Regions from separate parts of the Cupriavidus sp. F041 genome, predicted to be linked through region 3. Evidence: predicted binding sites of a transcription regulator. Region 3 holds the regulator's gene; each other region holds the start of a gene.

Region 1 (10,362 bases), on a different contig from region 3:
CATGCCGCGCTGGTGCACCAGGCCCTCACCGCCGGGCCAGACGGCCTCAGCGCTGCCGAAAAGCACCTGCTGCTGGGCGATCCCTTTGCGCTGGCCAGTCTGCATGAACTGGTCTGGGGTTCGCCGCTGGCGCATTCGGGATGGAAGGAAACCCGTGTGTTGCCCCGGCGCGCTGCCAATGTGGTGCCGCTGCGGCCGCGGCTTGCCTGAGTCTTGCCAGAGGAGCGGGCGCCCGCAACGGGCGCCCACCGACCCCGGCACTCCCGGGTGTCGCGGCAAGGAAATCAAATGGTTTAGCGCAGCGCCGAAGAGCAGATGGGCGCGTTGATGTAGACGTCGCCCACGCGGCGCTCGCCCCGCTCGTTGCGCGTCATATAGCGGAACATCATGCTGATGCCCAGCTTGGTCAGGATTTCCACATCCCGGTTGGCGCAGATATTGCGCTGCAGGGGCGCGGCATAGCTGAGCTCGAAGCTGGCGAGGTCCAGCATGGGGCCTCGATACTTGGTCAGCTCAAGCTGGAACAGGATGTGTTTGCCCGGTACCGACTGGCAGCGGCGCAGGCGCGTCTCGCCATCGATTTCGATGGGCAGCGCATCGTTGAGTTGTCGGCAGGCACGCGACAGTATGTTGTCCGGCCGCGCGGTGTTGCGCAGCAATTCCGGTACGCCCGCTGCGCCGGTGTTCTGGCCAGTGGCCGCGCCCTTGAGCATTTGCGCCAGCGCATCGGCTTCGTCCACAACGACGGGTGCGGAGGCTGCGGCCCTGACTGGCGGCGTTGCCGCGCGCGCTTGCTGCGCCCACGGCAAACCGGCCGCGCCGGCGGCCAGGGTAAGTAAGACAGAAAGCAGTGCGTATCTTGTTCTCATGCAGGAAAACGTTGCCGGAAGCCGTTTCGGTGGCCGGGCTTCCGCGGTGCGTCGGGCTGCGCGATCGTCCGCCCGGGGCGGCCGACAGGCTGGCATTGTACCCTTGGCGTTACTGCGGTTGAAAGCCACGCACTCCTCCGATCCGCGGCGAAGCGAAGCCCGTTGCCGCCGGCATGTCCCGGCACCGTCGGGCCTATCATCACAGTTGCGCGCTTCCAGGCGGACGCGCGCCTGCATCATCGCCGCGCGGCGTGTCGAGTACGCGGCTTGTTACGCTATGCAACAATTACGCCTCTTACCGCTCCCGCGCCGCTCGCGTCGCTGACGCATCGGCGCAGGTGGCCATTCCGGCCGCCCCGTTGTTCCTCAGGATGTTTCGATGACTCGCTCCGCCCGCGCGCCACAGTCCGCGCGTTTCCCGCTTTGGCTCCTGGTATGCGCTTCGCTCACTGCGCTGGCGCCCCTTTCGATTGATATGTACCTGCCGAGCTTCCCTGCGCTGGCCGGCGATCTTGGGGTCGATATCGGGCGCGTGCAACTCACGCTGGGAACCTTCCTGGTGGGACTGGCGGTGGGCCAGGCCTTCTATGGCCCGATCAGCGACCGCTTTGGCCGCAAGCCGCCGCTGTACATTGGCCTGCTGTCCTATGCGCTCGCAGCGGCCGGATGCGCGCTCGCGCGCGACGTCGAGGCGCTGATGCTGTGGCGCTTCTTGCAGGCCCTGGGCGGCTGTGCGGGCATGGTAATGGCCCGTGCCGTGATCCGCGACCGGCTGGAGGCGCACGAATCCGCGCGCGCCTTCTCCTCGCTGATGCTGGTGATGGGCCTGGCGCCGATCCTGGCACCCATCATTGGCGGGGCCGTGCTCGCGGCCTTCGGCTGGCGCGCCATCTTCTGGCTGCTTTGCGCCAGCAGCCTGTTGATCCTGTGGGTGGTCCACCGGTACATGGAAGAATCGCTCGACACCGTCAATGCCATGCCACTGCGCCTTGGCCGCGTACTCGCCAACTACGGCGAGCTGCTGCGAGACCGGGGCTTCGTCGGCTATTCGCTGTCTGCCGGCTGTGCGCAAGCGGGGATGTTCGCCTATATTGCGGGGTCGCCGTTCGTGCTGATCGAGTTGCATGGCATCGATCCCTCTTATTACGGCTTCGTATTCGGCGCCAACGCGTTGGGCTTGATTGGCATGTCGCAACTTAACGCGCGCCTGGTGCGCAACCGCACGCTTGACCAGGTGCTAGGCGGCGCCCTGGTTGCGCCGTGCGCGGCAGGCCTGGCGTTGGCTGCCGCGGTGCTGGCCGGCCTGGCGCCGTTGCCGGTGCTGCTGGCCGGATTCTTTGTGTTTATCGCCAGCCTTGGATGCATCCTGCCGAACGCCTCGGCCCTGGCCATGGCGGAGCAGGGCCAGCGGGCCGGCACGGCGTCCGCGTTGATGGGGACGCTGCAATTCGGGCTGGGCACCCTGGCCGGCGCCGCGGTCAGCTTCTGGCGCGACGGCAGTGCATTGCCGCTGGCGGTAGTCATGGGTATTTGCGGTACCGGTGCGGTACTGATGCGCGTCTTCGGCCGTTCAGGCAAGCCGGCGCACAGCGCCGGCTGACTGCTGCCGCCGTAGCGTAGCGGGACGGCCTGGTTCCGCGCTTCCGGCTCCTCCCTTCGTGGCACGGTTACGTGGCCGCGCTGTTTTGCAGCACCACCAGCTGGGCTGGCATCGGCGCGGAGAATCCGGCCTCGCCAAAGCTCTCGCGGATCACGCGGTTGGTGTCGAAATACACCTGCCAGTAATGATCGGTATGGCAGTATGGACGCACGGCAAGGACGGGGCCGACCAGGTTGAATTCGAGAATCTCCACGTCGGGCGGCGGTTCGGTCAGCACGTTGGGCAGTGCGGCCATGCGTTCCTTGAGCAGCGCGGCGGCGGCGACGTGGTCGGTACTGCCGGCTAGCTGCGCCTTGAGTTCAACGCGGCGGTAGGCGTTGGCGCTGAAGTTCTGGATGGTGTCCGCGAAAATCTTGTTGTTGCCGATCACGGTCAGGACATTGTCCGGCGTATCCAGCGTGGTGCAGAACAAGCCGATCTCCCTGACCGTGCCGGTGATTCCACCCACCGTGACGAAATCGCCGACCTTGAATGGCCTCAGCACCACGAGGAAAGCTCCCGCGGCAAAGTTGGACATCAAGCCCGACCAGGCCATGCCGATGGCAACGCCGGCCGCGGCGATCAGCGCGGCGAAGGTGGTGGTCTGGATGCCGAAATAGCCCAGGATGCCGATCACCAGCACGACATTGAGCGTGACCGTGACGATGGACCCGACGTAACGCAGCAAGGTCGGATCGACCTTCTGCTTGGCCAGCGCCCCCTGCACCAGCCGCACCACGAAATGAATCAGCGACCGGCCGACCACCCAGAAGGCGAGGGCAGCAAGTATCTTGATCCCGAATTCGGTCGCATAGGCGATCACTACGTCCTGAAGCTTCTGCAGCGTTGTAGCATCCATCGCGGTTCTCCCTTGCTGGCTCGGCAGGTACACGGGCAACGAACATCATGCAGCGGATTCCCGGGCGCATCGGGGGCGAGACGCGAGTGCGGGCAACGCATTATTGCTACGCCGCGTGCGGAAGTTCAAGCACAAAATGGCCGCCACGGGCGCAGCGCGCCACTGGCGGCCAAAGGCCGGGGATCCGCAGCAGCGGATGGCGCAGGGGGCAAGCCCCCTGCGCGCCGCGGCTTACCAGTTGGTTTCGCGCTCCGGCGTGGCGGAGATGCGATGCAAGGACAGGTCCGCGCCGTTGTATTCCGATTCGGCATCGAGCCGGATGCCGACCAGCTTCTTCAATGTGCCGTAGACCACGGTGCCGCCCACCAGGGCGATGACAATGCCAAGCAGCGTGCCGATCGTCTGCGCGCCCAGGGAGACGCCACCGATGCCGCCCAGCGCCTGGCTGCCAAAGATACCGGCGGCAATGCCGCCCCAGGCGCCGCACAGCCCATGCAACGGCCAGACGCCCAGCACGTCGTCGATATGCCATTTGTTCTGGGCCAGCGTAAACAGGTAAACAAACAGCGCGCCGGCGATGGCCCCGGTCACCAGCGCACCCAGCGGATGCATCAGGTCCGAGCCCGCGCAGACCGCCACCAGGCCGGCAAGCGGGCCGTTATAGGCAAAGCCGGGGTCGTTGCGGCCCGCCGCCCAGGCGGCCAGGGTACCGCCCGCCATGGCCATCAGGGAATTGATGGCGACAAGCCCGCTGATCTTGTCGACGGTCTGCGCGCTCATGACATTGAAGCCGAACCACCCCACCGCCAGCACCCAGGCGCCCAACGCCAGGAAAGGGATATTGGAGGGCGGGTGGGCGCTGATGCGGCCGTCTTTCTGGTAGCGTCCGCGGCGCGCGCCCAGCAACAGGATTGCCGGCAGCGCGATCCAGCCGCCCATGGCGTGGACCACGACGGAGCCGGCGAAGTCGTGGAATGGCACGCCCGCGACGGAGGTGATCCAGTCTTGCACGCCGAACCGGTTGTTCCAGGCGATGCCTTCGAAGAAGGGATACACAAGGCCAACCAGGACGAAGGTTGCCACCAGTTGCGGATTGAAACGCGAGCGCTCGGCAATCCCGCCGGAAATAATGGCGGGAATGGCGGCCGCAAAGGTTGCCAGGAAAAAGAACTTCACCAGTTCATAGCCGCTTCGTTGCGCCAGTTCATGGGCGCTGGTAAAGAATTCGACCCCATACGCCACGGTGTAGCCGATGAAGAAATAGGCGATGGTGGAAATGGCGAAATCCACCAATATCTTGACCAGGGCGTTGACCTGGTTCTTCTTGCGCACCGTGCCTAACTCAAGAAACGCAAAGCCCGCGTGCATAGCGAGCACCATGATCGCCCCCAGCAGGATGAACAGGGCGTCGGTGCCGCTTTTCCAATTGTCCATACATTCCTCATGCTCAAAATGGGAGCACTGGTATGCAAAAAGCATTCCAGTGTGGGGCATCCTGGCGGGGAATCTGCACCGTGTTGGGTGCTTTTGCACCGGATTGTCGCGCCTGCGGGGGCTGTCCCGGTGATAACAGCGAGGGCGATCGCCTTGCGGTCCCTATGGCGACAGACAAAAGCCTGCGCCAAAATGATGCATCGCATTGATTTGGGGCGTAGCCCCTTACAACCATGCACCATAATGGGATATTGCAGCGCTCTTGCCCAGAACCAGGGCATGCCGCCGCCTGTGATCCTCGCATCGCACCGGCGGTGGTAGCGAGCCGACGAAGCAAAGCCGCATCGCGCAGCAAGGGATGCGCGTTGCCCGTACGCGCGTTCGAATTCTTCCTAGCGTCAGCGAGCGCATTTGAAACGGCGGAAAAGGGGGGGTAAATTCCCCGCAAAGGCGCTTGACTCAAGGATTTGCGGCTTTTTTCGTTGCATTGGTGCCACTGGGGATTGCCCAATGCGCAAAGCGCGGATTAGACTGCGCCGATCGGTAATTTGCCGCGTGGCAGACACTCCGATCAAGACGACCAACAAGGGAAATCAGCCATGAATAAAGGTGAACTGGTATCTGCCATCGCCGCGGACGCCGAATTGAGCAATGCAGCGGCAGAGCGCGCACTGAATGCGGCTCTGGACAACATTAAGAAGGCAGTTGCCAAGGGTGATTCAGTAACGCTGGTGGGTTTCGGCAGCTTCAGCTCCGGCAAGCGCGCCGCGCGGACCGGCCGCAATCCGCGTACTGGCGAGACCATCAAGATTCCGGCCGCAAAGACGGTCAAGTTCTCTGCCGGCCAAGGGTTCAAGGACGCTGTGAACAAGAAGAAGTAAGCAGTCTGCGCCTTGAGCGCTGATACGAAGGCGGCCCGAAAGGCCGCTTTTTTGTTGGCACCGGGGTGCGCCGGGACGTGCTCCGCCACAAGGCACGGGGCCCGTTCCGGGTTAAACTGCCGATCGTCGGCACCAGCCTTTCGACCCGCTTCGTGGGTCCGCCCGGCCGCTTCCAGATTCCGGATTTCATCATGAACGACCTGTCCCACCAGCTTTCCATGACCGTGCTGATGACGCCGGACATGGCCAATTTCTCCGGCAATGTGCACGGCGGCACCATCCTCAAGTATCTCGACATGGTGGCTTATGCCTGTGCCAGCCGCTACGCGGGGCGCTATGTCGTGACCTTGTCGGTGGACCAGGTCGTATTTCGCCAGCCCATCCACGTGGGAGAACTGGTGACCTTCCTGGCAGCAGTCAATTTCACCGGGCGCAGCTCCATGGAGATCGGCATCAAGGTCATCACCGAGAACATCCGCAGCAAGCTCGTGCGCCATACCAATAGCTGCTATTTCACCATGGTGGCGGTGGACGATAATGGCGCCCCGGCCGAGGTGCCGGCGCTGGTGCCGCGCGACGAGGTCGAGCGCCAGCGCTTTGCCGCGGCCCAGCTGCGCCGCCAGCTTCGCCAGGAAATGGAAAAACGGCACGACGAAATCACGGGCAAGGTGCCCTGAGGTGGAAGGGGCACGCATGCATACCAGCCTGATGCGCCTGCTAGCGGCGCTGGCGCTGCTGGCGCCGGCCGCGCATGCCGAGGAGATCGGCAGCGTGAGCACCAATTTCCGCATGACCGGCTCCGACAAGGTGGTGATCGAGGCTTATGACGATCCGATGGTGCAGGGCGTGACGTGCTATGTCTCGCGTGCCCGCACCGGTGGCATCAAGGGATCGCTGGGCATGGCCGAAGATCCGCCCGAAAGCTCGATCGCCTGCCGCCAGGTCGGGCCGATCACGTTCAAGGGCCCGCTGCGCCAGCAGGACAATGTATTTTCCGAACGCATGTCGATCCTGTTCAAGACCTTGCACGTGGTGCGCACGGTCGACCGCAAGCGCAATACCCTGGTCTACCTGACCTACTCGGACCGTATCGTTTCCGGCAGCCCGCAGAACAGCGTGACCGCGGTGCCGGTGGCGGCGGAAACGCCGATTCCGGTCAAATAGCCTGCAACCAAGAATCCCATCCGGAGAAGACAGCATGAGTCAGCAAGGCAAGGTAGCGCTGGTCACGGGCGCCGCCCGTGGCATCGGCAAGGCGGTGGCGCAGGCGCTGCTGGTGGCGGGCTACCGGGTGGTGTTCGCCGGGCGTACCGCCGAGCCGCTCCAGGCGCTGGCCGCGCAAGCCCGGGCCGATGGCCATACGGCGCTGGCGGTGCAGTGCGATGTCAGCAATCCGGCTTCGGTGGATCACCTGTTCGCGCAGGTCCGCGAACAGTTCGGCCGGCTCGACGTGCTGTTCAACAATGCCGGCATCAATGCGCCGGCGGTGTCGATCGACGAGTTGTCGGTGGAGCAATGGAAGGCGGTGCTGGACACCAACCTGACCGGCGTCTTCCTGTGCTCGCGCGCCGCCTTTGCGCTGATGAAGTCGCAGAGCCCGCGCGGCGGCCGCATTATCAACAACGGCTCCATCTCGGCGCACGCGCCGCGCCCCAATACGGTCCCGTATACGGCCACCAAGCACGCCATCACCGGGCTGACCAAGAGCCTCTCGCTGGATGGCCGCGCCTTCGATATCGCTTGCGGGCAGATCGACATCGGCAACGCCGCCACCGACATGGCTTCGCGCATGGCGCGCGGCGTGCCCCAGGCCAATGGCGAGATCGCCCCCGAGCCGCTGATGGACGTGGCGCACGTAGCCAGTTCGGTAGTCCATATGGCCAACCTGCCGCTCGATGCGAATGTGCAGTTCATGACCGTGATGGCCACCAAAATGCCCTTCGTCGGCCGCGGCTGAACATCGCCCAAGCGCCTTGCCCGCCCTGACGCCGGCAAGGCTGGCTGCTAGTTGGCAAGCTGCGCCAGCGCCTCGCTTTCGGCCCCGCAGTCGCCGGCGGGCTTCAGGCCCTTGGCGCGGACTTCGGCAAGCTCCGCCTTGGCTGCCGCCAGATCCGCACGGAAAGCGGGGTCGGCATGCAGCCGCGCCACGGTGGCTGCGCCCATGATGCGGCCCTGCATCGCATCGCTTTGCCAGTGCACATTGCAGACCAGCCGGCTCCGCCCATAAGCCAGCCCGCGCGCCAGGATCGCATTGGACTGTTGGGGCGCGATTTCCGCCAGGATCAGTGCCCATGCCCAGCCAACGGCGTTATGCCCTGACGGGTAGGAGCCGTCCTTGGAAAGCATGGGCTCTTCGGCGGGCGTGCAAGTCGGCTGGTGGTTGACCATGAAGGGCCGGGCGCGCGCATATTTGTCTTTTACGCCGTAGGTGGATAGTCCCGCATCGGCCAGGGTCCGGCGCAGCAGCAGGTAGAGCCTGGGCGTCTGCCCCTGCGATACCGGTGCATCGTAAGCGCGATTTTCTCCGCACGTAGCGTTGACGCCCCGAAAGGCGCAGGATTGTGCCCACGATTTTTTTCGTGGGCACAATTCATGGACGATAGCGATTTTGACTTCCTGCCGCTGCGAGTGACCAATGTCGGCGCCAACGGGAAACGCAGCTACGACAGGCAGGGCAAGCGAAGATTGATCGAGGCTTGCCTTGAACCCGGCGTATCGGTTGCCAGCATGGCGATCCGAGCCCGGGTGAACACGAACCAATTGTGGCGCTGGGTCAAGCAGTACAAAGCAGAAAGACAAGGTGGTATTGACATGGATAGCGCCGTCGAAGGCGCGCCATCGGCCTTCGTTCCGGTAGTAGAGGTTCGCGGCGTACCTCCTCAAGCCCAGCGGTCACGGCCGGCATCGCCGGAATCGACATCTGTTCCCGTGCCGCAATCTTCATCTTCGCCACAATTGGCACGCCTGTCGGCACGGCTGCCAAACGGCGTAACCATCGAGCTCGAATGCACACCGAAAGATGGGACGCTCGTGAAGGCGATGATCGCGGCGCTGGGGGACACCTGATGTTCCGCCTCGACGCTGACCTGCGGGTCTATCTGCACCGCGAGCCTATCGACTTCCGGGCCGGCCTGAACAGTCTGGTGACGTTGGTCGAGCAGTCGATGCAACTCGATCCGTTCGCCCGGGCCGTCTTCGCGTTCCATAACCGCGGCCGCAATCGGGTCAAGCTTCTGCTCTATGACCGCTCCGGATTCTGGCTCCTGATGAAGCGTTTGGAAGCAGACCACTTCGCCTGGCCACGCCGCCAGCAGGCGGTGATGGAACTCACCACCGAGCAACTGCACTGGCTGCTTGAAGGTATCGACATCGAAGCCGTTCGCCGACACCCTTCGCGGCGCTACCGGCACGCGAGCTGAGTCAGCGTGAGGGAGGCCAGGGTGCGGGCTCTGGCCATAGGCTTCGCGAGGCGGCTGCTCGCCAGGGGATTGGCCGATACCATTGATATGGATTCGACGTAAACCTGTTGGCGATGCGATTGCACTATCGTGAATGGCATGCCTGCACATGACCTCATCCCTGATCTGCCGCCTGACGTCCAGGCCTATATCCGAGAACTCGAGAAGAAGAATCTGGATCTCGAGTCGCTAGCCCAGCAACTCTCGCAGCGTATCGAGCAGCTCGAAGAGCAGTTCCGCCTCGCGCAGCTCAAACGCTACGCGCCGAGCAGCGAGAAGCTCAAGGATCGGGTGTTTGACGAAGCCGAGCAGATCGCCGCGACAGAACCTGCTGGCGACGATCCCGATGACGCGTTCACGCTGCCCGATACGGGACTTCCGGAAGTCGATGAGTCTGCACACCGCAAGCGGGGACGCAAGCCGCTGCCGGCGTCGTTGCCGCGCCAGCGCATCGAGTACGACCTGCCCGAGGAACAGAAAATCTGTCCATGCTGCCAGAGCCCGCTGCATCGCATGGGCGAGGAGACGAGCGAGCAGTTGCACATCGAGGTAAAGGCCTCGGTGTTGCAGCACGTACGGTTCAAATACGCGTGCCGCCATTGCGAGCGCAACGCGGAGCGCACGCCGATCGTGGTCGCGCCGATGCCAGTACAACCGCTGCCAGGTAGCAACGCGAGTCCGGCGATGATCGCGACGGTGACGACCGGCAAGTACGTGGATGGCACGCCGCTATACCGGATGGAAGACGCGCTGGCCCGTGCGGGCATTCCGGCGGGCCGCGGCACGCTGGCGAACTGGATCATCAGGCCTGCCGAACTGCACTACAGCCGGTTGTACGAGGCGATGCGCCAGACGCTGCTGTCGCAGCCGCTGATCCACGGCGACGAGACGACGGTGCAAGTGCTCAAGGAAGAAGGCAAGACCGCGCAGAGCAAGAGTTACATGTGGCTCTACAGAAGCGCACAGGACTGCGAACAGCCTGTGGTGCTGTTCGACTACCAGCCGGGGCGTGGTCAGCAATATCCGCAGGCGTTTCTCGCCGGCTACGAAGGCATGCTGATGACCGACGGCTACAGCGCCTGGCGCACGCTCAAAGCCGTCACGCACTTCGGGTGTCTTGCACATTCGAGACGACTGTTCGTCGACGCGCACAAGGGCCAGAAGAAGCCCGGCGGTCGCGCACAGCAGGCGCTCGAGTACTTCAAGGCGCTGTATCAGGTCG
Region 2 (10,362 bases), on a different contig from region 3:
ACATTTCGCCTGCGCGACAGGCGTCTGCCGCGGGCGGAGGGCGCCGATGGCACATAATGTGCATACAGTGCCAGAAAAAGCACGTGCGCGCCAAGATTTCGAGGCCGCCAAGAGAGGAGACAATGAGCAGTTCAACCGACAAGTTTTCGGCCACCATGCGCGATGGCCTGGCCAATCTCGCGCGGCGCCTGCGCTTTGCCATGGAGGAGGGCTCCATCTGGCTGGACGAGCAGCGCATGATCCTGATCCACACCGGCGCGCTGGGCGCGTTGCGCAAGGAATTGGTGGATACCCTGGGCATGGAGCGCGCGCGGGGCTTGTTCATGCGCATGGGCTTCCATTCCGGCATGCGCGACGCGGAGCTGGCCAAGAAGCTGCGCCCCGGCGACAGCGACTTCGGCCTGCTGGAGATCGGGCCCTGCCTGCACACCATCGAAGGCGTGGTGCGCGTGACCCCGGTCAAGGTGGATATCGACATCGCCGCCGGCATCTACGACGGCGAATTCCTGTGGGAGGACTCCTTCGAAGGCGACGTTCACCGCCAGCTGTTCGGTATCGTCGACGAGCCGGCCTGCTGGATGCAGATCGGCTACGCCACGGGCTATACCTCGGCCCTGATGGGCCGCACCATCCTCTACCGCGAGGTGGAGTGCATCGCCTGCGGCCACGATCACTGCCGCATCGTCGGCAAGCCGCCGGAAGCGTGGGAGGACGGCGCCGAGGTGCTGAAGCTCTACCAGCCCGACCCGGTGATCGAGACCATCCTGGAGCTGCAAAGCGAGGTCGAGCACCTGCGCGCCCTGCAGCGCAACAACGGCAAGCCCGCCGATCTGGTGGGCAGCGCGCCCGGGTTCCGCGCTGCCTGGGGCCTGTTGCAGCGCGCCGCCGCAAGCCATGTGACGGTGCTGCTGCTGGGCGAGACCGGCGTCGGCAAAGAGCGCTTCGCGCAAGCGCTGCACGCGGTCAGCGCGCGGGCTGACAAGCCTTTTATCGCCGTCAATTGCGCGGCGATCCCCGATGAACTGATCGAAGCCGAGCTGTTCGGCGTGGAGAAGGGCGCCTTCACCGGCGCCCACCAGTCGCGCCCCGGCCGCTTCGAGCGGGCGCATGGCGGCACGCTGTTCCTGGACGAACTGGGCGAGCTGTCGGCGTCGGCGCAGTCCAAGCTGCTGCGGGTGTTGCAGGAAGGCGAGGTGGAGCGGGTGGGCGGTACCGAGCCGCGCAAGGTAGACGTACGGCTGGTGGCCGCCACCAACGTAGACCTGGCCGAAGCCGTGAAGCAAGGGACCTTCCGCAAGGACCTGTACTACCGGCTCAACGTCTATCCCGTCACCATCCCGCCGCTGCGCGAGCGCCTCGACGATATCCGCCTGCTGGTAGAGCGCTTCGTTGCCCGCTACGGCGCGCGCCACGGCAAGAAGATCGTCGGCATCACCGACCGCGCATTGGCGGAACTAAGGCGCTACGACTGGCCGGGCAATGTCCGCGAACTGGAAAACGTGATCGAGCGCGGCGTGATCCTGGCCAGCAACGGCGGGCAGATTTCCGCGGACCACTTGTTCCTGCCCAGCAGCGCGCCGCAGGTGATGGACACCGCGCCGCGCCTGGGCGTCAGGGGCACGCTGCCGGAACTGCGCGAAGCGGCGGTGCACGGGCTGCTCGACCATATGGCGGAGCAGCAGCTCGCGCTGGGCGATGTCGAGACTGTGTTGATGGAAGCGGCGATGCAACGCGCCAACGGTAATATGAGTCAGGCGGCGCGGTTGTTGGGGATTACGCGGCCGCAGTTGGCGTATCGGTGGAAGACGCGGGGGGGGCGGGGGGGGGGAGGGGGGGTAATTTGGGGTGGGGTTGGTCGCTGCTCCTTTGATTGGTGTTGGTTTTTGCACCCAACAGCTGTACGACGTCCCACTGTTGGGGTGGTCGGTGTTTTTTTGAGCGACGATGGCCTTTGGCTCATGAGAAACAGAAGTGAAGGTGGCTGTGTTCATGCGGCCACCTCTACCGGATTGACCTGAAACCCGAGGGCCGCGGCACGGCGTTTGAGGGCGGCAATACTGCGCTGGCGCTGCTGCTCTTCATAGTGCTGCTGACCCTCATGAGAAACAGAAGTGAAGGTGGCTGTGTTCATGCGGCCACCTCTACCGGATTGACCTGAAACCCGAGGGCCGCGGCACGGCGTTTGAGGGCGGCAATACTGCGCTGGCGCTGCTGCTCTTCATAGTGCTGCTGGCCCTGGTCGACGAAGGCCTCGCCGCGGGTCAGCATGAAGTACACCATCCGCGCAAGTTTATGGGCGACAGCGGTATTGGCACGCGGTTTGTCCATGCGGGCGCACAGCCGGCGGTAGAACGCGCCGAGCGCCGAGTCGCTGTGCGACAGACTCATGGCGGCCAACTTCAATGCCTGGCGCGCCCGGTTCGCCGAGCGCTTGGTGCCCGAGGCCAGCACCTTGCCACCGCTGATCTTGGTGCCGGGGCACAGGCCCAGCCACGAACAGAAGTGCTTGACATTGGCGAAGCGGCTGAGGTCCGGGCCGATCTCCGAGAGGATCTTCAGCACCGCAGTCGCGCCCAGCCCATTGATGCGCGTGAGGTCCACGCCCGCCCAGTTGGCCATGACCTGGCAGACATCGAATTCGGCACGCAGCTTGCTGCCGGCTCGGGGGACTTTGCCCACGTCGATCTTGCTGTGGCCCAACTTGCCCAGCAAGGCCTGCAGCCTCGTATCGCACTCGGCCAGATGCCGCGCAATGTGGTCGTACATGGCCAGCGCCTGAGCGAGTACAAACAGATGCTCTTCGCGCCAGTTACCCGTCAGCGCCCGGGTGACTTCCTCGGCGCTGGCCTTGACGCGGCTGTGACGGTGCCGGGCCAGTACCTTCGGGTCGCGCTCGCCGGCCACGATGGCGCGGATGATGGCCTGCCCGGTCATGCCCATCACGTCGCTGAGCACCTCGGTGAGCTGCAGGTTCATCTGCACCAGTGCCTTTTGCATGCGCTGCACCCAACTGGCCTGCTCGATGAGCAGCACCTCGCGTTGGCGGGCCACCGCGCGCACGACACAGACCTCGTCGCCGGGACGCCAGGCCGCCCGCAGCAACCCCAGGCTCATCAGCTTCTGCAGCCATTGGCAGTCTTGCACGTCGCTCTTGCGTCCGGGCACGTACTTCATCTGCCGCGCATCGACCAGCCAGACCTTCAGCCCGCGTTGCTCCAGCACTTCGTACACCGGGATCCAGTACACCCCGGTCGACTCCAGTGCCACCGTGTCCACCCCGCATGCCAGCAGCCAGTTGGCCATGGCGTTGAGGTCGTCCGTCATCGCGCCGACTTCGCGAACCGGCTCGCAGCCAGCTTGCTCGGCCAGATGCCGCGGCACGGCCACCCAGTGGCTCGACGCCCCGATATCGATCCCCGCCGCGTTCGGGAACACCTCGTCGTCTCGCTTGCGCATTGCCATGGCTTGCTCCATCCTCGTTGATGAACGGCAGCGCCATGGGAAGCGTCGAATTCGACTCGATCTCTCAAACGGGATGCGGCTCACGCCGCTCGCCACTGTCGCCGACGATTCCCGGAGCAGGCTCGTTAGCGGGCTCACCCAGCAGCGAGGCCGATCGCCGCGAGCTCGCACCAATGGCTTGTCGGTCATCGCAGCGCTGCCGCTCCCCTTTATAGTCGTTTCTTCGCGAACGCCGGGCACAGGCATGGGCTTGGCAAGCTCGTTAGTCTTCTTTGCCGAGGCGTAACTATTCAGCAGATGTTGTAAACCGATGCGAAGTGCTTCATAGTGCTACGCATGACGAAGATCCCCAGCCTCAACGACCTGACGCCAGAGCAGAAGGACGCGCTCATCATTGAGCTGGTGACGCGGCTGAATGCGCTTGAGGCGAAGCTGGAGAAGGATAGCCACAACTCCAGCAAGCCGCCTTCGACCGACGGCCTGAAGCGCAAGCCGAAGTCGCTGCGCGAGCCGGGCACGAACCCGCCGGGTGGTCAGCCCGGCCATCCGGGCAGGACGCTCAAGCGGGTGCAGGACCCTGATCACACGGTGACGCACCCGGTGCCCGAGCGCTGCGACGTCTGCGGCAGTGCCATTGCGGCAGATCAGGTCACCGTGCTGCCGCAAGGCCGCCAAGTGTTTGATCTGCCCGCGATCCGCTTTGAAGTGATCGAGCATCGTGTGCAAGTTGCCCAGTGCCGCTGTGGCAAGACCCATACCAGCCAGTTCCCGAGCGGGGTCAGCCAGGCGGCGCAGTATGGCCCTCGGGTCAAAGCCGCGGGGGTCTATCTGACGCAGTACCAGCAAGTGCCGATCGACCGTACAGCACAAGCCCTGCGAGATCTGTTCGATCTGCCGGTGAGCACGGGCACCATTCAAAACTTCATCAACGAGGCTGCCGGCGCGCTAGCACCGGCAATTGATCAGATCCGTCAAGCGATCCTGGCCGAGCCGGTGGTGCACTTTGATGAGACAGGCATGCGGGTTGGGCGCAAGCAGCAGTGGCTGCATAGCGCTTCGACAATATGGCTGACCTGGTATGGCCCGCACGCCAAGCGTGGCAAAGAGGCATTGGATAGCTTCAACATCTTGCCTGCCTTCGACGGTGTGGCCGTGCATGACGGCTGGCGCCCTTATGCCGACTACGCGTGCCAGCACGCGCTGTGCAACGCGCATCATCTGCGCGAACTCATCTACATTTGGGAGACCACCCAACAGACCTGGGCTCAGGACATGATCACCCTGCTACGCCAGGCCAAGCGCGAAGCCGACGACAATCTGACGCGGGGCAACACCAGCCTGGCGCCAGCACGCCTGGCCGACTACCGGCGCCGCGCTGAGGCGCTGATCGCGCAGGGACAGCAGGACAATCCTGCGCAGGCACGGAATCCAGCCCTGGACCCGCGCGGCAAGACCAAACAGTCCTTCGCCTACAACCTGCTGGCTCGCCTCCAGCGATATGCGACCGAGGTGTGGCGCTTCATCGCCGATCATCGTGTGCCGTTCGATAACAACCAAGCCGAACGGGATATCCGCATGCCCAAGCTCAAACAGAAGATCTCCGGAGGCTTCCGCGTCATACATGGGCTGCAGGCGTTTTGCACCATCCGCTCTTACCTCGCCACGCTGCGCAAGCAGCAGCGTGAGCTCTTCACGGCTTTGACCTGCACCTTCTCTGGCTGCCCACCTTCGCCTATCCCCGGCTGCTGAATAGTTACGCCGAGGCAAAGAAGAGTGACCGGCGTCCCCCGCAGGGGGATGTCGTATGGCTTTTGGGTGCAATAACCATCGCCGCCCAAAAAAACACCGACCACCCCAACAGCGGGACGTCGTACGGCTGTTGGGTGCAAAAACCAACGCCGCTCAAACGAACAGCGCCACCCACCAGCCACTACCCAAAAGCCATTTAATCATTTGATGCAGTCAGCAATCCACACCCCAGGCAAGTGACCAACCCGGTTGTTGCGCCGCATGCGCCTGCAATCCCTTCCCCCTCCTACCTCTAACCTCCCCCCGTCCCCATCACTGCTGCAGCGCCGCGCGATTCCGCCGACTCCCGCAAACCACCGCCCGGCGCGACATTTGATCAATTGATCAAATGTCGCCGCCATCTTCATCAATTGAGAGAGCTGTGGCGCGGGCATCGCTTCGGGTAAACGCGCAAGCCGGTCCGGCAAGATTCCCAGGGCCCCTTGTGCCGTCGTGATTTGCACCCGCTGGCACGCTCTTCGCAATAGAGGCCATACAAGCCAAGCGAAGGAGCAGCGCCATGTTCAACCAGTCGGTCCCCTTGTTTGAAGCCACGCCCCGCTACGTCCGCGTCGGCGGCCGCACACCCGAAGGCTTCGTACAGTTCGCCTTCAGCGTGTCCGACCCGGAGCTCAACGTCGAGCTGATCATGCCCGAGCCGATGTTCGAGGCTTTCTGCAGCGTCAACCACGTGCGCTTCCTGCCCCCGGAAACTCCGGTGGCCGGCCAGGGCGACTGAGCACGCCAGGCCGCGCGCACCCGTTCCCCCCAAATAGAAAACAGCAAGACCCAGGAGACCAAAGCGATGCAAGTCGACATCAAGACCCAGCAGATCCAGCCACTGCGCCAGACCTACGGCCACGTGGCCCGCCGCTTCGGCGACAAGCCCGCCTCGCGCTACCAGGAGGCAACCTACGACGTGCAGTCGGAGGTCAACTTCCACTACCGCCCGACCTGGGATCCGCAGTACGAGATCTACGACAAGCGCCGCACGGCCATCGTGATGAAAGACTGGTACGCGCTCAAGGACCCGCGCCAGTACTTCTACGGCGCTTACGTGACGGCGCGCGGCCGCCAGCAGGACGCCACCGAGAAGAGCTTCGCCTTCGTGGAAAAGCGCGGCTTGCTGCAGGCGCTGCCCGCCGAATGGCAAGACCGCCTGGCGGACGGCCTGCTGCCGCTGCGCCATGTGGAGTGGGGCGCCAACATGAACAACTTCTATTGCGCCGACTACGGCTGGGGCACGGCCATCACGCAGGCCTGTACCTACTGCGCGATGGACCGTCTCGGCATCGCCCAGTACCTGACGCGCATCGGCATGTTGCTCGACGGCAATACCGGCGTGGCGCTGGAGCGCGCCAAGGTGGCCTGGATGGAGAACGGCGCGTGGCAGCCGATGCGCCGGATGGTCGAGCGCAGCTTCGTGATCGAGGACTGGTTCGAGACCTTCGTCACCCAGAATCTGGTGCTCGACGGCCTGCTTTACCCGATGGTGTACCAGCACGCCGACGCCGCCATCGTCCGCGCCTGCGGCACCGGGCTGGCGGTGCTGACCGAGTTCATGAACGACTGGCGCGAAGAGCATGCGCGCTGGGTCGACTCGGTGGTGCAGACCGCCGCCGCCGAATCCGACGCCAACCGCGTGCTGCTGTCCGGCTGGGCTCGCGCCGCGCGCGCGCAGGTGGCCGAGGCGCTGGTGCCGGTGGCCGACACCTTGCTGGGCGAAGGTGGCGAGCAGGTGGTCGTGCTGTGCCTGGAGCAGTTCGACGTACGCCTGAACAAGCTTGGCCTTGCCGCCTGAGGAGCCCGCCATGACCGCCAACGTCTATATCGCGCTGCAAAGCAACGACGACACCCGTCCCATCATCGAAGCCATCACCGAGGCCAACCCGCACGCCGTGGTGTCGCAGTTTCCCGCCATGGTGAAGATCGATGCGCCGGGCCACCTGACCATCGTGCGCGAACTGGTGTCGGAAAAGCTCGGCCGCGAGTGGGACCTGCAGGAGATCCACCTGAACCTGATTTCGCTGTCGGGAAATATCGACGAAGACGACGACGCCTTCACCCTGCACTGGAACGCCTGAGACGGCCAGCCAACAGCAAAGACAAACGGAGACAGAACACCATGGACGCACGCAAGAAGCTGAACCTGCGGGAAAAGTACGCGACGATGACCCGCGACCTCGGCTGGGAAACCACCTACGAGCCGATGGACAAGGTCTTTCCCTACGACAAGTACGAGGGCATCAAGATCCACGACTGGGACAAGTGGGAAGACCCGTTCCGCATGACCATGGACGCCTACTGGAAATACCAGTCTGAGAAGGAGCGCAAGCTGTACGCCATCATCGACTCCTTCGTGCAGAACAACGGCCACCTGAACGTCTCGGACCCGCGCTACCTGAATGCGCTGCGCCTGTTCCTGACCGGCGTGACCCCGCTGGAATACGCGGCGCACCGCGGCTACGCCCATCTCGGGCGGCACTTCCGCGGCGCCGGTGCGCGGGTCGCGGCGCAGATGCAGTCGATCGACGAACTGCGTCATGCCCAGACCCAGATGCATACGCTGTCGGTCTACAACAAGTATTTCAACGGCTTCGGCGAGTGGCAGCACATGCACGACCGGGTCTGGTACCTGTCCGTGCCCAAGTCCTATTTCGAGGACGCCATGAGCGCCGGGCCGTTCGAGTTCATCACCGCGATCTCGTTCTCCTTCGAGTACGTGCTGACCAACCTGCTGTTCATGCCCTTCATGTCGGGCGCGGCCTACAACGGCGACATGGCTACGGTGACGTTCGGCTTCTCCGCGCAGTCCGACGAATCGCGCCATATGACGCTGGGCCTGGAGGTGGTGAAGTTCCTGTGCCAGCAGGACCCGGACAATATCCCGATCCTGCAGAAGTGGCTGGACAAATGGTTCTGGCGCGGTTTCCGCCTGCTCACGCTGGTCGGCATGATGATGGACTACATGCTGCCCAAGCGCGTGATGTCGTGGGCCGAAGCCTGGGAGATGTACTTCGAGCAGGCCGGCGGCGCGCTGTTCAAGGACCTGGAGCGCTACGGCCTGCGCATGCCCAAGTACCACGAGGTAGCCACCAAGACCAAGGACCGCATCACCCACGAGGCCTGGGGCACCTTCTACAACTACGCCGCCGCGGCCGGCTTCCATACCTGGGTGCCCAAGCAGGACGAAATGGCCTGGCTGACGGAGAAGTATCCCGACACCTTCGCGCGCTACTACAAGCCGCGTCTCGACTACTGGCTGGAACGCCAACAGGAAGGCGAGCGCTTCTATAACGGAACGCTGCCCATGCTGTGCCAGACCTGCCAGATCCCGATGGTGTTCTCGGAGCCTGACGATCCCACCCAGACCTGCTACCGCGAGAGCACCTACCACGGCATGCAGTTCCACTTCTGCTCGGATGGCTGCAAGGACATCTTCGACGGCGAGCCGCAGAAGTACGCCCAGGCCTGGCTGCCCGTGCACCAGATCTACCAGGGCAATTGCGGCGGCGCCTCGCTGGACGATGTGCTCAAGTGGTATCGCATCAACGTCGGCGCGGACAACCTCGATTTCGAGGGGTCGCAGGATCAGAAGAACTGGAGTACCTGGAAGGGCGTGCCCGACACGGCGGCCTGAGCGCGCAACCGACAAGAGACAGAAGATAAGGAGACCACCATGTCCGTCGTATCCATTGGCCCCTACGAGTTCGAACCGGCCGATCGCGAGGCCGTGTTCCACTGCAACCGCCTGCTGTACATCGGCTGGGACCGCCACCTGCTGTTCTGCGCGCCGCATTGCCTGCCTTTTCCGCCGTCGATGCGTTTGCGCGATGTCGTGGAGAACGTGCTACCCGGCGTGTACGGCTACCACCCCGACTTTGCCCGCATCGACTGGAGCCGCGTGGAATGGCTGCGCGGCAACGCGCCCTGGCAGCCGGAGCTGGACCGCACGTTGGAAGAGAACGGCCTGGGCCACAAGGCAGTAATCCGCTTCCGCACGCCGGGGCTGGACGGCATCGACGGCAGTTGCAGCTAAGCCGGCGCCGTGGCTGGAACGATCAGAACGTCTAGTAGGCAAGTAGGAGACACAAGATGTATTCCCTGACCATTGAACCGATCGGGCAGACCATCCCGATCGCACCCGGCCAGACCGTGCTGGATGCCTGCCTGCGCAACGGTGTGTGGCTGCCGCACGCCTGCTGCCACGGCCTGTGCGCCACCTGCAAGGTGCAGGTGGTGGAGGGCGAGTTCGAGCATGGCGAAGCGTCCAGCTTCGCCCTGATGGACTTCGAGCGCGACGGCGGCCAGTGCCTGGCCTGCTGCGCCACCGCGCAGTCCGACATGGTGATCGAGGCCGACATCGAGGAGGATGCCGACTCGCTCGGCCTGCCGCTGGCGGACTACCGCGCCGAAGTGGTGGAGACCCGTGCGCTGACGCCCACCATCCGGGGCATCTGGCTGCGCGTGAAGGACGGCAATGCAGCCGCCTTCCAGGCCGGCCAGTACCTCAACCTGCGGGTGCCCGGCTGCGAACAGCCGCGCGCCTTCTCGCTGGCCAACCGTCCGGGTGACGACCTGGTGGAACTGCATGTGCGTCGCGTGGAAGGAGGCCAGGCTACGGCCTACCTGCACGAGCAACTCGCGGTGGGTGATGAGCTTGGTTTCTCGGCGCCCTACGGCCGTTTTTTCGTACGCAAGTCCGCGCAGGCGCCGATGCTGTTCCTGGCGGGCGGCTCTGGCTTGTCCAGCCCGCGCGCCATGATCCTGGACATGCTGGCTGCCGGCGAGACCTTGCCGATCACGCTGGTGCAAGGCGCGCGCAATCGCGCGGAGCTGTACTACGACGAGGAGTTCCGCGCACTGGCCGGCGCGCATCCGAATTTCCGCTATGTGCCGGCGCTATCCGACGAACCGGCCGGCAGTGGCTGGGATGGTGCGCGCGGCTACGTGCATGACGTCCTGCACGGGCTTTACGCCAATGGCGCCACCGCTGACTTCCGGGGGCACAAGGCCTACCTGTGCGGACCGCCGCCGATGATTGAAGCCTGCATCCGCACGCTGATGCAGGGCCGGTTGTTCGAGGAGGACATCCACACCGAGAAGTTCATC
Region 3 (10,362 bases):
AATAGGCGCGCCAGGCCGGCGATCAGCAGCAGCTTGAAGATGATCGGCACGATCAGCAACACCAGCACCAGCCACAGGTGATCCAGCACCACGTGAATATTGAGCAACATGCCGATGGTGACGAAGAACAGCCCCAGCAGCACATCGCGGAAGGGCTTGATGTCCTCCTCCACCTGATGGCGGTACGGCGTCTCGGAGATCAGCATGCCGGCGATGAAGGCCCCCAGCGCCATCGACAGGCCCAGCCGCTCGGTCAGCGCCGCCATGCCCAGCGTGACCAGCAGCAGGTTGAGCATGAACAGTTCCTGCGACCGGCGCGCCGCCACCACATGGAACCAGCGGCTCATGACCCGCTTGCCGACAAAAAAGATCAGGCTCAGGGCCGCCACGATCTTGACCGTGGCCAGGCCGAGCGCCATCGCCATGTCGCCGGGTTCGCGCGACAGCGCCGGAATCACGATCAGCAGCGGCACCACCGCCAGGTCCTGGAACAGCAGGATGCTGATGATATTGCGCCCGTGCTCGCTTTCCAGCTCCAGCCGCTCCGACAGCATCTTGGAGACGATCGCGGTGGACGACATGGCCAGCGCGCCGCCCAGCGCCACCGAAGCCTGCCAGGACAGCGGAAACAGCCAGTTGAACGCCCAGCTCGCCGGTATCACCACCAGCAGCGACAGCACCACCTGCGAGCCGCCCAGGCCGAATACCTGCCGTTTCATGGCTTTGAGCTTGCCCAGGCTGAACTCCAGCCCGATCGAGAACATCAAAAAGACCACGCCAAACTCGGCCAGGTATTTGGTCTGCGCGGTATCGCTGGCCAGGCCGAGCGCGTGCGGCCCGATCAGGATGCCGACGACCAGGTACCCCAGCATCGGCGGCAATTGCAGCATGCGAAAGGCGACCACGCCGAACACGGCGGCGGCCAGCAGCACAAGGGTCAGGTCCAGCGGAGAGTGCATCGGAAGGATCAGGGTACGCCACCACCGGGCCAGGACAACCCGGCTCGGGCGGCCCTGCCGGCGGATTGCGGCAAGCACGGCAGCCGCCCCGGCCGCCCGATCCCAGGAACAGCCCAAGCGCCATCGCATTCGTTGGTATACTTCGTCGCCATGATAGCTAATTTCAATGCGGATCGAGCACTTCGGCTCGCTCGCGAGACCCTCCAGATCGAAGCCGATGCCGTCGCCGCCCTCGCGGGCCGCCTGGACGGCGAATTTGCGCAGGCCGTGCAACTCACTCTGAATTGCAGCGGACGCGTCGTCGTGTCGGGCATCGGCAAGTCGGGACACATCGGCCGCAAGGTCGCGGCCACGCTGGCATCGACCGGCACGCCGGCCTTTTTCGTGCACCCGGCCGAGGCCAGCCATGGCGACCTGGGCATGGTCACGCGCGACGATGTGCTGATTGCCTTTTCCAATTCCGGAGAGACCGCCGAACTGCTGTCGATCGTGCCAATCGTCAAGCGCATCGGCGCCAAGCTGATCTCCGTGACCGGCAACCCCGCCTCCACGCTGGCCAAGCTGGCCGACGCCCACCTCAACGCCGGAGTGGAGAAAGAGGCCTGCCCGCTTAACCTGGCCCCCACCGCCAGCACCACCGCCGCGCTGGCGATGGGCGATGCGCTAGCGGTGGCGGTGCTGGACGCGCGCGGCTTCGGCGAGGAAGACTTTGCCCGCTCGCATCCGGGCGGCGCGCTCGGGCGCAAGCTGCTGACCCATGTGCGCGACGTCATGCGCAGCGGCAACGCGGTGCCCAAGGTACGCGAAAGCACGCCGCTGGCGCAGGCCCTGATGGAAATCACCCGCAAGGGCATGGCCATGACTGCGGTGGTGGATCCGGACGACCGCCTGATCGGCGTCTTCACCGACGGCGACCTGCGCCGCCTGCTGGAAACCCCTCGCGACTGGAAGACCGTGCCCATCAGCGAGGTGATGCACCGCTCGCCGCATACGGTGGGGCCGGACCAGCTGGCGGTGGAAGCCGTGCAGGTCATGGAGGCGAACCGCATCAACCAGATGCTGGTGGTCGATGCCGACCAGCGCCTGGTCGGTGCCCTGCACATCCACGACCTGACCCGCGCCAAGGTCATCTGAGGGCACGCACAAACTATGCGGGATATCCTGTCCTCCCTGAGCCGGCTAGGAATGCGCGCCTTGCCGCTGCTGTTGATGGCGCTAGTGGCGGGCAGCACTTTCTGGCTGGTGCAGGTCAATTCCCCGAAAGAAGCCGCCACCGGGCCGGTGGGCAAGAAGCATGAGCCCGATTACTACATGATCCGCTTCTCCGCCACCGAACTGGCCGAGGACGGCAACACCAAGATGCGGTTCACCGGCGACAAGATGATCCACTTCGAGGATGACCAGACCTACGAAGTGACGCGTCCGGCCATGCGGGCATACGAAATCGACCGGCCGCCCGTCACGGGCCACTCCGATCGCGGCACGATGAACGCGGAAGGCTCGGTGATCGACCTGTTCGGCAATGCCTTTATCGTGCGCGCCCAAGGGCCGGACCCGGCCAAGGATCCCCGGATGACAGCCGCCTCGGAGTACTTCCAGGTGCTGATCAATGATGACATCGTGAAGACCGATAAAGCCGTCAAGCTGACCCGCGGCCCGTCGGTGATGACGGCAAACGGGCTGATCTTCAACAATGTCACCCGCGAAGTACAATTGCTGGGTAACGTACGCGGCACCATTATTACGGGTCCGCCGGCGAGTCCCGCGAAGTAGCCCAGATAACAAAGACCCGAGAGGCTGTTGCCAGATGAAGCGAAGCAGTGCTGGCCAGGCGAGCGGGCGCAAACGGTACCCAGGCGGGTGCCGCCCGCGCAGCCCTGCCCGCTTTGCCCGGAAACAGCCGCCAGGAAACGAAGCCGCCCGCGGGCCACAGCCGTCCGCGCCAACCGCCATCACGCCAACATGAATTCATTCCTGACGACATCGTCCTGTCGCCGCCGCAGCACGGCCGCTTTGCTGACGCTGGCAGCCGTCCTCGGCCTCACGCTGGCCGCGCCCGCCAGCGCGGAGAAAGCCGACCGCGAGAAACCGCTGGTGCTGGAAGCCGACAACGCCAGCTATGACGACGTCAAGCAGGTTTATGTGCTGACTGGCAACGTGGTGCTGACCAAGGGCACCATGGTGCTGAAATCCGACGCGGCCGAAGTGCGCACCGATCCCGAGGGCTACCAGTACGCCGTGGCTACGTCCAAGGGCGGCAAGCAGGCTTATATCCGCCAGAAACGCGACAACGTCGACGAATACATCGACGGCTGGGGCGACCGCATTGAGTATGACGGCAAGCAGGAGTTGTCCAAGCTGATCAGCCGCGCACGCATGGCGCGGCTGGCCGGCGCCAAGCTGGTCGACGAGATCCGCGGCGCAGTGATCACCTACGACAGCCGCAACGAGTTCTACACCGCCAGCGGCGGCGCGGAGAACGCGACGGCGGGCAGCCCGTCCGGTCGCGTGCGCGCCGTGTTGTCGCCGCGCCAGGAGCAACCCGCCAGCGGCGCCGCCGGCGCCCCGCTGCCGCTCAAGCCTGCGCCCGCCCCCGTCAATCCCTGACGCCGCCGCGTCGCCCGATCCACGGATTCACCCTTCATGACCGTTACCCAAACCGCACCCTCCCAGCCCGCCACCCTGAAGGACAGCAGCACGCTGGTCGTGCGCCACCTGAAAAAGCGCTACGGCTCGCGCACAGTGGTCAAGGATGTGTCCCTCGACGTAAAGAGCGGCGAGGTGGTCGGACTGCTGGGGCCCAACGGCGCGGGCAAGACCACCTCCTTCTACATGATCGTGGGACTGGTGGCGCTGGACGAGGGCGACATCGTGCTCGACGACAAGCACATCAGCGGCCTGGCCATTCACGAACGAGCACGCATGGGCCTGTCCTACCTCCCGCAGGAAGCTTCGGTGTTCCGCAAGCTGAATGTGCAGGAGAACATCCGCGCGGTGCTGGAATTGCAGATCCAGGACGGCAAGCCACTTGGCAAGGCCGAACTCGAGCGCCGGCTGGACACGCTGCTCGATGACCTCCAGATTGCCCACCTGCGCGACAATCCGGCGCTTTCACTGTCAGGCGGCGAACGCCGCCGCGTGGAAATCGCCCGCGCCCTGGCCTCGGCGCCCCGCTTCATCCTGCTCGACGAGCCCTTCGCCGGCGTCGACCCGATCGCGGTGGGCGAGATCCAGCGCATCGTCAGCTTCCTCAAGGCGCGCAATATCGGCGTGCTGATCACCGACCACAACGTGCGCGAGACGCTGGGCATCTGCGATCACGCCTACATCATCAGCGAAGGCGCTGTGCTGGCCTCGGGCCGGCCTGAAGACATCATCGCCAACGAGTCGGTGCGCAAGGTCTACCTGGGCGAGAATTTCCGCATGTAACGCGGCGCACGGCAGCAAGCGGCAGCTGCGGCGACCTTGTGCCCAAGGTGGCCCCGGTGTCGCCTTTTACCCTGCAACGATCACGGCGTCATCAGCGATAGCAATTTCCGTTCCACCGGCACGGAAGTTGGGCATAAAATAGGTCGCATGAAACCGTCGCTACAGCTCCGCCTCTCGCAGCATCTCGCGCTTACGCCGCAACTCCAGCAGTCGATCCGGCTGCTGCAACTGTCCACGCTCGAACTGCAGCAGGAAGTGGAACAGGCGCTGACCGAGAACCCTTTGCTCGAACGCGAGAACGACTGGCTCGACAGCCCGTTGCGCGTTGCGGCCGACGGCTCGGTCAACATGCAGAGCGCTCCCGCGCCGGCGCCCGCCGACGGCCAGGGCACCAGCGAGAACCGCCCCGACGGCGCGCCCGAGGCCGAAGACAGCTATTCCGACAGCAACGAGGACTACGGCAACGACTGGAGCCTCGACGACTTCGCCCGCCGCCCGCAAGGCGACGACGACGAAAAGACCCCGATGCAGTTGCGCGACGCCGAACCCACGCTGCGCGAACATCTGATGGAACAGCTCGCGCCGCTGAAAATTTCGTTGCGCGACAAGGGGCTGGCCATCTTCCTGGTCGAGTCGCTGGACGACGACGGCTACCTGAGCGCCTCGCTCGAGGAAATCTGCAGCGAACTGCCGGAGGAACTCGAATTCGAGGTCGACGAGATCCAGGCCGTCCTTACCCTGCTGCAAAGCTTCGATCCGCCTGGTGTCGGCGCACGCAATGCGGCCGAATGCCTGGCGCTGCAATTGCGCCGCCTCAAGCATCCGCAGCGCGACCTGGCGCTGACCATTGTCACCAATCACCTGGAACTGCTCGCGGTGCGCGACTACACGCGCCTGAAAAAAGCGTTGCAGGTGGATGAGCCGGAACTGAAGTCGGCGCATGAACTGATCCGCTCGCTGGCGCCTTATCCAGGCCATGCGTACAGCCGTCCCGAAGCCGACTTCGTCGTGCCCGATGTTTTTGTCCGAAAACTGAATGGCGGCTGGATTGCGCAGCTCAATCCGGATGTGATGCCGCGGCTACGTATCAACGACATGTACGCACAGATATTGCGCGGTGCAAAAGGCGATGCGGGTGCCGCGGGACTGCAGCAAAAACTGCAGGAGGCACGCTGGTTGATCAAGAATATCCAGCAAAGGTTCGACACGATATTGCGCGTTGCACAAGCAATTGTCGAACGTCAAAAGAACTTCTTCACCCACGGTGAAATTGCGATGCGCCCCTTGGTTTTGCGGGAGATTGCCGATACACTGGGTTTACACGAGTCCACCATCTCTCGGGTGACTACCAATAAATACATGGCAACGCCGATGGGGACTTTCGAGCTGAAGTATTTCTTCGGCAGTCACGTTTCCACAGAAACCGGCGGCGCGGCCTCGTCAACGGCAATTCGTGCGTTGATCAAGCAACTGATAGGAGCCGAAGACGCCAGGAATCCCTTGTCCGACAGCCGGATTGCCGAATTGCTCGGCGAGCAAGGCTTCGTAGTGGCACGGCGTACCGTTGCCAAATACCGCGAGGCGCTCAAGATTCCGGCAGTTACTCTCCGTAAGACTTTGTAGCCGAGTTGCATCGCCTGCCTGGTGCAACTCTTTCAGAAGGAGAAACGCTATGAACTTCAAGATCAGTGGACACCACTTGGACATCACGCCCCCGCTGCGTGAGTACGTGGAAACGAAACTGGAGCGTATCGTCAGGCATTTTGATCAAGTCATTGGCGTAAGTGTGCTGCTCTCTGTCGACAATACAAAAGAAAAGGACCGGCGGCAGTACGCGGAAATCAATCTACATCTCAAGGGCAAGGACATCTTTGTCGAAGCGCATCATGAAGACCTGTATGCCGCTATCGACGCGCTCGTCGACAAGCTCGACCGGCAGGTGATTCGCCATAAGGATCGCGTGCAAAGCCACGACCGCGAAGCGGTCAAGTATCAGATGGCCGCATCGCAGATGCAGCAATGACCGTGCCTGGTGGCCCACAGACCGGGCCGCCGGTGTCACTCCCTTGAAACCGGAATCAAGCCGCGCCCATAGCGCGGCTTTTTCGTTCCTGGCGCTCGCCCGGGACCACGCGGGGGATTCCGCAAGGCATATGGACCGGTGTATGCTGTGCAATACATAGTTCTTAGCCTCAACGATTTTTCCGTGCACGCGGCACCGCTTCCGCGCATCGGGTATTGCAATGCACAAGGCGGGGGCGGGCCTGCTCTATAATGGCCAGACGCCCGACACCGGCAGGGGGACACCCGGTGAAACTTCGGACCTTGGTTTTTTCTTCTTTTTTGCCCGGCGCGACGCCTCCCGGCCCCGGGCCTGCTTACTAGAAAACCCTGCGCATTCCACATGAATCGTTTGGCTAAATTGCTGCCACCCGGCAACATCAACCTCGACGTCAGCGTCACCAGCAAGAAGCGCGTGTTCGAACAGGCCGGGCTCCTCTTCGAGAACAACCATGGCGTGGCGCGCGCTACCGTGACCGACAACCTGTTCGCCCGCGAATCGCTGGGGTCCACTGGTCTTGGCGCCGGGGTTGCCATTCCGCATGGCCGCATCAAGGGACTGAAGCAGCCACTGGCTGCCTTCATGCGCCTGGCCGAGCCGATCCCCTTCGAATCTCCCGACGGCAAGCCGGTAGCGCTGCTGATCTTCCTGCTGGTACCCGAACAGGCCACCCAGCAGCATCTGGAGATTCTCTCGGAGATCGCCCAACTGCTGTCCGACCGCGAGATGCGCGAAGGACTGGCTACCCTGCCCACCCCCGATGACGTGCACCAGTTGCTGACGCAATGGCACCCCTGACCGGCCTCGGCGATCTTTACGCAGGCGAGCAGGGCAATTGTCCCCGCTGTCTGAAAGCTTGCTCCTGAAAGCACCCGCATGGAACTCACTGGCGTCACCTCGCAGTCGATCTTCGACGACAACGCAGCCGATATCAAACTCTCCTGGGTAGCCGGCCTGGAGGGCGCCGACCGGGCGTTCGATGTCGAGTTCGCACGTGAAGCCACTTCCGCGGCGGATCTCGTCGGCCACTTGAACCTGATCCACCCGAACCGGATCCAGGTCCTGGGCAAACCCGAGATCACTTATTACCAGCGTCTCGACGACGAGATGCGCAAGCGCCAGATGGGTGAGCTGATCCTGCTGGAACCGCCCTTCCTGGTGATTGCCGACGGCATGGAGCCGCCGCCCGACCTGGAACTGCGCTGCACGCGTTCCTCCACGCCCTTGTTCACCACGCCGGTGTCCTCGGCGGCGGTGATCGATCACCTGCGCCTCTACCTGTCGCGCATTTCCGCGCCGCGCGTGACCATGCACGGCGTATTCCTCGACATCCTCGGCATGGGCGTGCTGGTGATGGGTGAATCCGGCCTGGGCAAGAGTGAACTCGGCCTGGAGCTGATTTCACGCGGACATGGGCTGGTGGCGGACGATGCCGTGGATTTTGTCCGGCTCGGGCCCGATTTCATTGAAGGCCGCTGCCCGCCCCTGCTGCAAAACCTGCTTGAAGTGCGCGGCCTGGGCCTGCTCGACATCAAGACGATCTTTGGCGAGACCGCGGTGCGCCGGAAGATGAAGCTGAAACTGGTGGTGCAACTGGTGCGCCGCAACGACGGCGAATTCGAACGCCTGCCGCTTGATTCCCAGTATCTGGATGTGCTCGGCCTGCCCATCCACATGGTCAAGATCCAGGTGGCGGCCGGCCGAAATCTCGCCGTGCTGGTCGAGGCCGCCGTCCGCAACACCATCCTGCGCCTGCGCGGCATCGACACGCTGCGCGATTTCATGGACCGCCAGCGCGCCGCAATGCAAGCCGATGTGGCGTCGCGAGGCCAGGGCCGGCTACTCTAGGCAGCCAGCGCCGCGCCTGAGCTGTTTTCAATTGATTACATCCGTCCGCTCTTCCCTCGTCAACGCGTTTGGGGCACAGGCCGTTTTGTGCAGTAATGGGCATTGAACCCAGCCCGAGTTGCCGTGCCGACATGGCCAGCAGCCATGAAGTTTTCCACAGCCAGGAGAGCAAGCATGAAGAAAATGATCGCGATGTGCGTGCTGGTAGCCCCGCTTTTCGCCACCGGCGCCTTCGCCCAGAATGCACCGGCCGCAGCAACCGCAACGCCCGCAGCAACCGCAACGCCCGCGGCACCCGCAACTTCCGCAAAACCGGCAGCACCGGCGGCGCCCGCGGCGACAAATGCCCAACAGGACAAGATGAAGGCCTGCAATACGCAGGCCGCCGGCAAGAAGGGCGACGAGCGCAAGGCCTTCATGAGCGACTGCCTGTCCAACAAACCTGCCGCCGCTCCCGCCAAGAACAGCCAGCAGGAAAAGATGACGGCGTGCAACAAGGACGCTACCGGCAAGAAGGGCGACGAGCGCAAAGCCTTCATGAGCGAGTGCCTCTCCAAGTAAAGCCTCCGCGTCACTTACCATGCGGCCATGGCGAACCCTTCGGTTCGCCATTTTTGCTGGCGCCTCGCCGTCATGACGGCGTCATCACCTGATGTTATGCTTGTCATGCTATGCGCATCATACTTATCACCGGGATCTCCGGCTCCGGCAAATCCGTTGCCTTGAACGTACTGGAAGACGCAGGTTACTACTGCGTTGACAACCTGCCGGCTCAGTTTATTCCGGCGCTGGCTCACTATCTCGCAAGCCAGGGTTACACCCATCTTGGCGTCGCTACCGACATCCGCAGCCGCGAATCGCTGGACGAATTGCCCGGCACGCTGCGCAACCTAGCCTCCGAACACCAGGTCCGGGTGGTTTTCCTGACCGCCAATACGGATGCGCTGGTGCAGCGATACTCGGAAACGAGGCGGCGCCATCCGCTGTCGATGCGTATCGACAAGGCGGCCCTTTCGGCCAATGCCGAACCTGCGGGCGTTGCAGGCAATGCGCTCGATGCGCCATACAACGACACGTCCCTGATCGAAGCCATCGAGATGGAGCGTGAGCTGCTCAGCCCGCTGGCGGAGGCCGCGCACCGTATCGACACCAGCAACGTGCGCACCAATACGCTGCGCGCGTGGATCAAGGAATTCGTGCGCGGCGATGACCTGAAGCTCACCTTGTTGTTCGAATCGTTTGGCTTCAAGCACGGCGTACCCAGCGATGCCGACCTGGTGTTCGATGTCCGCTCGCTGCCCAACCCCTACTACGACCTGGCCCTGCGACCGCTGACCGGACGTGACGAGCCCGTGATCGACTTCCTGCAGAGCCAGCCGATGGTACTGGCCATGGCCGATGACATCCGTGCCTACGTGGAAAAGTGGCTGCCAAGTTTCATCGCGGACAATCGCAGCTACCTGACCGTCGCCATTGGCTGCACCGGCGGCCAGCACCGCTCCGTGTACATCGCTGAAAGACTTGCCAACTATTTTCGCGCCCATGGTAATGTGCTGGTGAGACACCGCGAGCTCGCACCGGGCGGCTGAACGCCGCAGCTGCAGGTTTCGCGGCCAGGCTCGGCAATTCCCGCCCGAAACTCTGCTGGCTCAGCATGTCCTCACACGCCACGCCCGGCCCATCCGCTTCGACCACCGCTTCGTCCGGTACATCGTCGGTACCGCCTGTGCTGGATGGCCTGCCGTTGTTTCCGCTGCACACCGTACTCTTTCCGGATGGCCTTCTGCCGCTGCGCGTTTTTGAAGCACGCTATGTGGATATGGTGCGCGCATGCATGCGCGATCACACACCCTTCGGCGTCTGCCTGATCGCCAGCGGCAACGAGGTAGCTCGCCCCAATGAGCCCACCATGCCCGAGACCATCGGCTGCCTGGCGGATATCGTCGACTGCAATATGGAGCAGCTTGGCGTGCTGTTGATCAGTGCGCGCGGGCGCCAGCGCTTCCGGCTGCTAGGCCACAGTGTGCGCGCCGATGGTTTGCTGGTGGGCCAGGCGGAATTGCT

Evidence for each region. Region 3 encodes sigma-54, which starts transcription at its own class of promoters, with help from an activator protein. Its sites were predicted from a motif close to TGGCANGNAANCTGCTTT; they were not measured.
Region 1: the regulator sigma-54 is predicted to act here: its motif matches at 4,833-4,850, upstream of ACZY0R_RS16935 (ammonium transporter).
Region 2: the regulator sigma-54 is predicted to act here: its motif matches at 5,719-5,736, upstream of ACZY0R_RS03150 (phenol hydroxylase subunit).

What each region holds. Positions count from the first base shown of each region.
Region 1 covers NZ_JBVASY010000001.1:3,672,238-3,682,599, forward strand. Annotated here, with positions in the region: gene mdoH (glucans biosynthesis glucosyltransferase MdoH) at 1-210, shown strand, start outside; gene ACZY0R_RS16920 (hypothetical protein) at 294-869, opposite strand; gene ACZY0R_RS16925 (Bcr/CflA family multidrug efflux MFS transporter) at 1,249-2,469, shown strand; gene ACZY0R_RS16930 (mechanosensitive ion channel family protein) at 2,537-3,367, opposite strand; gene ACZY0R_RS16935 (ammonium transporter) at 3,599-4,801, opposite strand; gene ACZY0R_RS16940 (HU family DNA-binding protein) at 5,401-5,682, shown strand; gene ACZY0R_RS16945 (acyl-CoA thioesterase) at 5,874-6,359, shown strand; gene ACZY0R_RS16950 (CreA family protein) at 6,376-6,846, shown strand; gene ACZY0R_RS16955 (SDR family oxidoreductase) at 6,881-7,639, shown strand; gene ACZY0R_RS16960 (acid phosphatase) at 7,687-8,271, opposite strand; gene tnpA (IS66-like element accessory protein TnpA) at 8,275-8,748, shown strand; gene tnpB (IS66 family insertion sequence element accessory protein TnpB) at 8,748-9,101, shown strand; gene tnpC (IS66 family transposase) at 9,240-10,362, shown strand, end outside.
Region 2 covers NZ_JBVASY010000001.1:686,358-696,719, reverse strand. Annotated here, with positions in the region: partial or broken gene poxR (phenol degradation transcriptional regulator PoxR) at 123-1,823, shown strand; gene ACZY0R_RS03165 (hypothetical protein) at 1,988-2,131, opposite strand; gene ACZY0R_RS03160 (IS110 family RNA-guided transposase) at 2,128-3,462, opposite strand; gene tnpC (IS66 family transposase) at 3,799-5,211, shown strand; gene ACZY0R_RS03150 (phenol hydroxylase subunit) at 5,771-5,989, shown strand; gene ACZY0R_RS03145 (aromatic/alkene monooxygenase hydroxylase subunit beta) at 6,056-7,051, shown strand; gene ACZY0R_RS03140 (MmoB/DmpM family protein) at 7,062-7,334, shown strand; gene ACZY0R_RS03135 (aromatic/alkene/methane monooxygenase hydroxylase/oxygenase subunit alpha) at 7,376-8,890, shown strand; gene ACZY0R_RS03130 (phenol hydroxylase subunit P4) at 8,930-9,289, shown strand; gene ACZY0R_RS03125 (NADH:ubiquinone reductase (Na(+)-transporting) subunit F) at 9,346-10,362, shown strand, end outside.
Region 3 covers NZ_JBVASY010000002.1:103,354-113,715, reverse strand. Annotated here, with positions in the region: gene ACZY0R_RS17545 (monovalent cation:proton antiporter family protein) at 1-959, opposite strand, end outside; gene ACZY0R_RS17540 (KpsF/GutQ family sugar-phosphate isomerase) at 1,110-2,093, shown strand; gene lptC (LPS export ABC transporter periplasmic protein LptC) at 2,109-2,732, shown strand; gene lptA (lipopolysaccharide transport periplasmic protein LptA) at 2,922-3,566, shown strand; gene lptB (LPS export ABC transporter ATP-binding protein) at 3,603-4,388, shown strand; gene ACZY0R_RS17520 (RNA polymerase factor sigma-54) at 4,536-6,011, shown strand; gene hpf (ribosome hibernation-promoting factor, HPF/YfiA family) at 6,061-6,411, shown strand; gene ptsN (PTS IIA-like nitrogen regulatory protein PtsN) at 6,793-7,248, shown strand; gene hprK (HPr(Ser) kinase/phosphatase) at 7,327-8,298, shown strand; gene ACZY0R_RS17500 (PsiF family protein) at 8,473-8,859, shown strand; gene rapZ (RNase adapter RapZ) at 8,970-9,887, shown strand; gene ACZY0R_RS17490 (LON peptidase substrate-binding domain-containing protein) at 9,953-10,362, shown strand, end outside.